Polymorphobacter megasporae: one gene and its partner. The protein of the gene in region 1 interacts with the protein of each later gene in a pairwise test. Links are inferred from orthologs where the notes say so. Each region holds a gene or a part of one and is shown on either strand. Other genes may lie near its edges. The genes, in order: KTC28_RS13105 and KTC28_RS15360.

What was found.
Region 2: the proteins of KTC28_RS13105 (region 1) and KTC28_RS15360 interact in binary tests that used the Escherichia coli proteins (3 or more experiments, as listed by UniProt). The link is inferred for Polymorphobacter megasporae from one-to-one orthologs.

Annotation. Positions count from the first base shown.
Region 1 is NZ_CP081848.1:2,799,348-2,802,559, forward strand. The notes cover bases 48-2,944. They hold KTC28_RS13105 (ABC-F family ATP-binding cassette domain-containing protein), read right to left. Parts: upstream 2,485-2,944; coding sequence 610-2,484; downstream 48-609. Other genes in these bases: KTC28_RS13100 (biliverdin-producing heme oxygenase), read left to right, coding at 48-698; KTC28_RS13110 (sensor domain-containing diguanylate cyclase), read right to left, coding at 2,563-2,944. Also shown: KTC28_RS13095 (HWE histidine kinase domain-containing protein), read left to right, coding at 1-40; more of KTC28_RS13110, read right to left, coding at 2,945-3,212. UniProt on the Escherichia coli protein: Genetic data indicate it may be involved in ribosome assembly or function.
Region 2 is NZ_CP081848.1:3,278,301-3,282,051, forward strand. Bases 32-3,467 are described here. They hold KTC28_RS15360 (2-oxoglutarate dehydrogenase E1 component), read right to left. Parts: upstream 3,085-3,467; coding sequence 232-3,084; downstream 32-231. Other genes in these bases: odhB (2-oxoglutarate dehydrogenase complex dihydrolipoyllysine-residue succinyltransferase), read right to left, coding at 32-181; sucD (succinate--CoA ligase subunit alpha), read right to left, coding at 3,165-3,467. Outside these bases: more of odhB, read right to left, coding at 1-31; more of sucD, read right to left, coding at 3,468-3,751. UniProt on the Escherichia coli protein: E1 component of the 2-oxoglutarate dehydrogenase (OGDH) complex which catalyzes the decarboxylation of 2-oxoglutarate, the first step in the conversion of 2-oxoglutarate to succinyl-CoA and CO(2).

The DNA of each region.
Region 1 (3,212 bases):
CCCGCTGCTGCGCAGGCTCGGCTTCGGCAGTCCTGGATGAGCCCGCCTTGACCAGCCCTGACCGGCGCTCACGCCTGCGATCGGCCACCGATCACGCGCACCGGAGACTCGATGCAATCGTCAATTACGCCGGCTTTTTCGATGATTGTCGCTCGTACGCCGCCTATCTCGATGCGACATTGGAGGCGCGCGAACCGCTTGAACGCGCGCTGACCGAAAGCGGTGCAACTACATTTTTCGAGATGTGGCCCGACCGTCTCATTGCCCCGGCGCTGCGTGCTGATATCGCCGATGTCCGCGGCGCAGACCCTCGATCCGCCCCGGATGCCGCTGGCCCGCTGATGTCGGCGGCGCAGACGATCGGCAGTCTCTACGTCCTCGAGGGATCGGCACTCGGCGGGCGGCAGCTTGCTCTGCGCGCCTACGCGCTCGGCATGGGCCCCGCGTTTGGCGCCCGGCACTTTGCAAGGCAGACGGCGATCCCGAAAAGCTGGTCCGCCTTCCTGCGGGTGCTCGAGGCGCTTCCGCTCGACGCAGGCGCGGAGAATGAGTGCATCGCGGCGGCGCTCGCGGCCTTCGCCAGTTTCGAACGCGCCTATGCCGCCGTCGCTATGCCGCCGCTTCGAGCGCTTCGCTCGCCGCCACCCACTTCGCCTCGGCCTCCGCCAGCGCTTTCTCGACCGTCGCCCGCGTCTTGAGGAGTGCGGGGACGCCGGCCAGCCGGTCTGCGCCGGTCGCCTTCGTCGGGTCACCGAGCGCAGTGTCGAGCTGTGCCAGCCGCGCGGTCAGCCGGGTGATGTCAGCCTCCGCCTCGCGTGCGGTCCGGCGCATGACGACCGACTTTGCCCGGTCGCCCGCCGACTCCTGCCTTGCCGCCTTTTTCTCTGACTTAGCGGGGGCAGGGCGCTTCTCGGGGCGGGCATCGCCGCGGCCGAGGACGCGATCGGTATAGTCGTCGAGCGAGCCCGAGAACTCGGTCGCGTGGCCGTCCTCGACAAGCACCAGCCGGTCGGCGGTCGCTTCGAGCATGTGTCGATCGTGGCTGACGACAACAACCGCGCCGCCATAATCGGCGAGCGCCTGGACCAGCGCCTCGCGCGCATCGACGTCAAGGTGGTTGGTCGGCTCGTCGAGGATGAGCAGGTGCGGGGCATCGCGGGTAATCAGCGCCAGCGCGAGCCGCGCCTTTTCGCCACCCGACATCTTGCCGACCTTCTGTTCGGCCATCAGCCCCGAGAAGCCGAAGCGCCCCAGCTGGCCGCGCACCGCCGCCGGTTTCGCCCCGGGCATCAGCCGTCCCATGTGGGCAAGCGGGGTGTCGTCGCTGTCGAGTTCCTCGACCTGATACTGAGTAAAATAGCCGACCTTGAGTTTGGTCGACATGCCGATATGCCCCTCCATCGCGGGAAGCTGTCCCGCGAGTAGCCGCGCGAGCGTCGTCTTGCCGTTGCCGTTGCGCCCGAGCAGCGCCAGCCGGTCGTCGGGGTCGAGGCGCAGGTCGACCTGCTCAAGGATCGGCGTGCCATCGTATCCGACAGCAGCGTGATCGAGCTGAACCAGAGGTGGCTTGAGCACGGCGGGCGAGGGGAAGTCGAATACCAGGCTCGGGTCGTTCGCGGCCTCGGCGATCGGCTGCATTTTCGCCAGTGCCTTCATCCGCGACTGCGCCTGCTTCGCGGTCGAGGCGCGGGCCGAGTTACGCGCGATATAGTCGGTCAGCTTGGCACGTTGGGTCGCCTGTGCCTCGCGCGCCGAGGCCAACTGGGCGAGCCGCTCGTTGCGCTGGCGCTCGAAGTCGTCGTAGCCGCCGGCATACAGCGTCGTCGTCCCGCCTTCGAGGTGGAGGATATAGTCGACGACGTTGTTGAGCAGGTCGCGTTCGTGGCTGATGACGACCATCGTCGCGCGGTAGCTCTTGAGGAAGCTTTCGAGCCACAGCGTCGCCTCGAGGTCGAGGTGGTTCGATGGCTCGTCGAGCAGCAAAAGGTCGGGCTGCGAGAACAGCAGGGCGGCGAGGGCAACGCGCATCCGCCAGCCGCCCGAATAGCTGTCGAGCGGACGGTGCTGCGCGGCCTCGTCGAAGCCCAGTCCGACAAGGATGCGGCTGGCGCGGGCCGGGGCGGTGTGGGCGTCGATCGCGTTGAGGCGCTCGTGGATCTCGCCGATACGGTGGGCGTCGGGGTGACCCTCCTCCTCGGCGAGCAGCGCGGCGCGCTCGACGTCGGCGGCGAGGACGGTCTCAAACGGCGTCGCGGCACCGGCGGGAGCCTCCTGCGCGACATAGCCGATGCGAGCACCGCGCGGCATGTCGATGCCGCCTTCGTCGGGCTCGTTGACCTTGGCGATCAGCTTCATCAGCGTCGATTTGCCCGCGCCGTTGCGCCCGATCAGGCCGACGCGCGCACGGGGGGGAATCGCGGCGGAGGCGCGGTCGAGGATGACGCGCCCGCCAAGGCGCACCGTCACGGCGTTGATCGTCAGCATGCGGCGGCGTGTATCACGTCATGCTGCACTGCGGAAGGGATGCCGGGGGATGCACGCGATGGCTTTGGGCCGATCGCGCTACCCGACCGCCTTGAGTGGCACGCGCTTTGCGACACCGGTCGAGATGAAGCGGTTGCCGAAAATGCGTGCCGAGCCGCGATCCTGGCGCTTGGCATCGTAGAGTGCGGCGTCGGCGCGGGCGATCAGGTCGGAGCTGCCGTCGCTATCGTCGGTCCACCACGCGATGCCGATGCTCGCCGACACTTCGAGCTTGCGGCCGTCGCGGCGGATGGGGCGGCGGAGGCTGACGAGCAGCGCCGCAACGAGCGCGTCGAGTTGTGTGGAGGCGGTGACGCCGCCGACGATCATCGCGAATTCGTCGCCGCCGATGCGCGCCGCGAAGCAGTCCGTCCGGCAATGCCGTCGGAGCTCGCCCGCCACGTCGCGCAGCACGGTGTCGCCGGTCGGGTGCCCGAAGGCGTCGTTGACCGCCTTGAACCCGTCGAGATCGATCAGCAGCAACCCGAGCGCAGCGCCGCTCAAGCGGCTGGCGGTGATGCTTTCGGAGAGGTGGCGCTCGAATGCGCCGCGGTTCGCCAGACCGGTCAGATCGTCGGTCGCGGCGGCGAGGCGCAGGCCCTGCTGGATCGCATAATGGTCGGAAATGTCCTGGAACACCCCGATCACCGCGACCGGCACGCCGTCAAGCAGCTCGATCTCACCCATCG
Region 2 (3,751 bases), 480 kb from region 1 along the record:
ACAACTGCTCGCCCATCGTGCCCGCGACCGGCGACGGCACTTCGACCGCGACCTTGTCGGTCTCGAGACTGACGATCGGCTCGTCGACCGCGACCGCGTCGCCGGGGGCCTTGAGCCACTCGCCGACGGTCGCCTCGGTGATCGATTCACCCAGCGCGGGGATGGTGACGTCGGTTGCCATGATCTAGTTCCAAACAATGCCGTCGAATGAGAATATGGTGCCGCGCGGCGTCACTCGGCCGCCTGGACCGACTTCAGGCCGCCGCGAATCGCGGCGGTGATTTCGCCGCGCGTCGCGCCGAGCGCCTCGGCGATCAGCTTCGCCTGCTCGGCATTATGCCGCTTGAGCAACCCGGTCGCGGTCGCCGCCGCTGCAGCACGGCCCGCATAGGCCGGGCGCTTTTCGAGCGCATCCTCGATCAGCGGCGCGACGAAGCTCCACGCCCCGGCATTGCGCGGCTCTTCCTGCGCCCAGACGACCTCTTCGAGGCCGGTAAAGCGCGCGGCATAGTCGGCGATAACGTCTGCCGGGAACGGATAGAGCTGTTCGACACGCAGGATGTAGATGTCGTCGCGGGCGTTCTTCTCGCGCGCTTCGAGCAGGTCGTAATAGACCTTGCCCGAACACAATACGAGCCGCCGGACCTGCGCGTCGGGGACCGGGTTGATGTCGTCGAGGCAGCGGTGAAAGCTCGATCCCGCCGCCATGTCGGCGAGGCTCGACACCGCGCGCTTCGCTCGTAGCAACGACTTCGGCGTCATCACGATCAACGGCTTGCGGAAATCGCGCATCATCTGGCGCCGCAGCAGGTGGAAATAATTCGCCGGCGTCGTGCAGTTCGCCACCTGCATATTGTCCTCGGCGCAGAGCTGGAGGAAGCGTTCGAGCCGCGCCGAACTATGCTCGGGCCCCTGCCCTTCGAAGCCGTGCGGCAGGAGCATGACAAGCCCCGTCGCGCGCAGCCACTTCGCCTCGCCCGCCGCGATGAACTGGTCGATCATCACCTGCGCGCCGTTGACGAAGTCGCCGAACTGGCCTTCCCACAGCACGAGCGTCTTTGGATCGGCGAGCGAATAGCCGTATTCGAAACCGAGGACGCCGAACTCGCTCAGCGGCGAGTCGAGCACCTCGAACTTCGCGTCGATCGACTTTAACGGCGTGTATTTGCTGCCGTCGACCTGGTCGACCCAGACCGAGTGGCGCTGCGAGAAGGTGCCGCGCCCCGAATCCTGTCCCGACAGGCGGACGCCATAGCCGTCCTGCAACAGCGTGCCGAACGCCAGCGCCTCGGCGGTCGCCCAGTCGATCCCCTCGCCGGTGGTGATCGTCGAAGCCTTGGCGTCGAGAATGCGGGCGAGCGTCTTGTGGACGGTGAACGCCGGGGGGACCGTAACCAGCGCGGTGCCGACGGTGCGGAGGTCGTCGGTGGCAACGCCGGTTTCGGCGGCGCGGCGTCCGGTGACTTCTTCCTTCGGCTTGCCGAGGCCCGACCAGCGGCCCTCGAACCATTCAGCCTTGTTCGCCTTGTACCCGGTCGCGGCGGCGAAATCGCCTTCGAGGCGGTTGGTGAACTGCGCGATGTTGTCGGCGACCCATGCCTCGTCGACGACATTCTCGGCGATCAGGCGCTTGGCGTACAGCTCGCTGACCGGCGGATGGTGGCCGATCGCAGCGTACATCAGCGGCTGGGTGAAGCTCGGTTCGTCGGATTCGTTGTGGCCGAAGCGGCGGTAGCACCACATGTCGATGACGACGTCGCGCTTGAACTGCTGGCGGAATTCGGTTGCGACCTTGGTGGCAAAAGTCACGGCCTCGGGGTCGTCGCCGTTGACGTGGAAGATCGGCGCCTGGACGATCTTGGCGACGTCGCTCGGGTACGGCGACGAGCGCGCGAACTGCGGGCTGGTGGTGAAGCCGATCTGGTTGTTAACGACGTAGTGGATGCACCCGCCGGTGTTGTAGCCGGTGAGGCCTGAGAAACCGAAGCACTCGGCGACGATCCCCTGCCCCGCGAACGCGGCGTCGCCGTGCATCAGGACGGGGAGGACTTCGCCATGGTCGTCGTCGCCGCGGACGGTCTGGATCGCGCGGACCTTGCCGAGGACGACGGGATCGACGGCTTCGAGGTGCGACGGGTTCGGTGTCAGCGACAGGTGGACCTTGTTGCCGTCGAACTCGCGGTCGGTCGAAGTGCCGAGGTGATACTTGACGTCGCCCGACCCACCGACGTCGTCGGGGTTCGCCGAGCCGCCGCCGAATTCATGGAAGATGACGCGGAACGGCTTCTGCATGACGTTGCCGAGCATGTTGAGCCGCCCGCGATGCGGCATGCCGAAGATGATTTCCTTGATGCCGTTCTGGCCGCCGATCTTGATGATCGACTCCATCGCCGGGATCATCGATTCACCGCCGTCGAGACCGAAGCGCTTGGTCCCGACGTATTTCTTGCCGAGGAAACGCTCGAACTGCTCGGCTTCGATCAGCTTGTTGAGGATCGCCTTCTTGCCCAGCTCGCTGAACTGGATTTCCTTATCGCGCCCTTCGATGCGCTCCTGAATGAAGCGGCGCTCCTCGACGTCGTTGATGTGCATGTATTCGACGCCGACATTGCCGCAATAGTTCGCGCGCAGGATCGAGACGAGTTCGCGGACAGTGCCGCGTTCCATGCCCAAGGCACCGCCAAGGAAGATTTCGCGGTCGAGGTCGGCCTCCTTGAAGCCATGATATTCGGGCGTCAGGTCGGCAGGCAGTTCGCGCTTGGTCAGGCCGAGCGGATCGAGGTTCGACGCGAGATGGCCGCGGACGCGATAGGTGCGGATCAGCATCATCGCGCTGATCGAGTCCTGCGCGGCCTGCTCGATCGCGGCGGCGTCGTGAGCCGGTGCATGTGCGGCCGGTGCGCTGGCCGGCGCTGCCGTTGCCGGCTTGCCGGGTGCGGGCTTCGCGGCCTTCGGCGGCAGGTCGATCCCCGATGCATCGAGCGCCAGCGTCAGCACATCGGTCGGCTGCGGCGGCCAATCGGCGCGCGCCCACGACGGCCCGGCCATGTCGCTGGCCGCGGGAATTCCGCCCTCATAGTCCATTGGTCACGTCCTCGGATTGTCGCCCGCGCGAGGGGTCATAACGGCGGGGTCACCGTATGTCACCCCGCCATGACGGAGCTTCAACCCCGCAGCAGCTCGATCAGCGTCGTGCCCAGCGCCGAGGGTGAATCGGCGACGCGGATCCCGGCGGCGCGCATCGCCTCGATCTTGTCCTCGGCCTTGCCCTTGCCGCCGGCGACGATCGCCCCGGCGTGGCCCATGCGGCGGCCCGGGGGAGCGGTGCGACCGGCGATGAAGCCGACCATCGGCTTCTTGACCTTGTTCAGGCGGATAAACTCGGCGGCGTCTTCTTCCGCAGCTCCTCCGATTTCGCCGATCATGATGATCGACGTCGTCGCGGGGTCGGCGAGGTAGAGTTCGAGGACGTCGATGAAGTCGGTGCCGTTGACCGGATCGCCGCCGATGCCGACCGCCGACGTCTGGCCGAGCCCGACCGCGGTGGTCTGGTGGACCGCCTCATAGGTCAGCGTTCCCGAGCGCGAGACGACGCCGACCGAGCCCTTCATAAAGATATTGCCGGGCATGATGCCGATCTTGCACTCGCCCGGGGTCATCACGCCGGGGCAGTTCGGCCCGATCAGCCGCGACTTCGACCCCGACAGCGCGCGCTTGACCTTGACCATGTCGAGCACCGGGATGCCCTCGG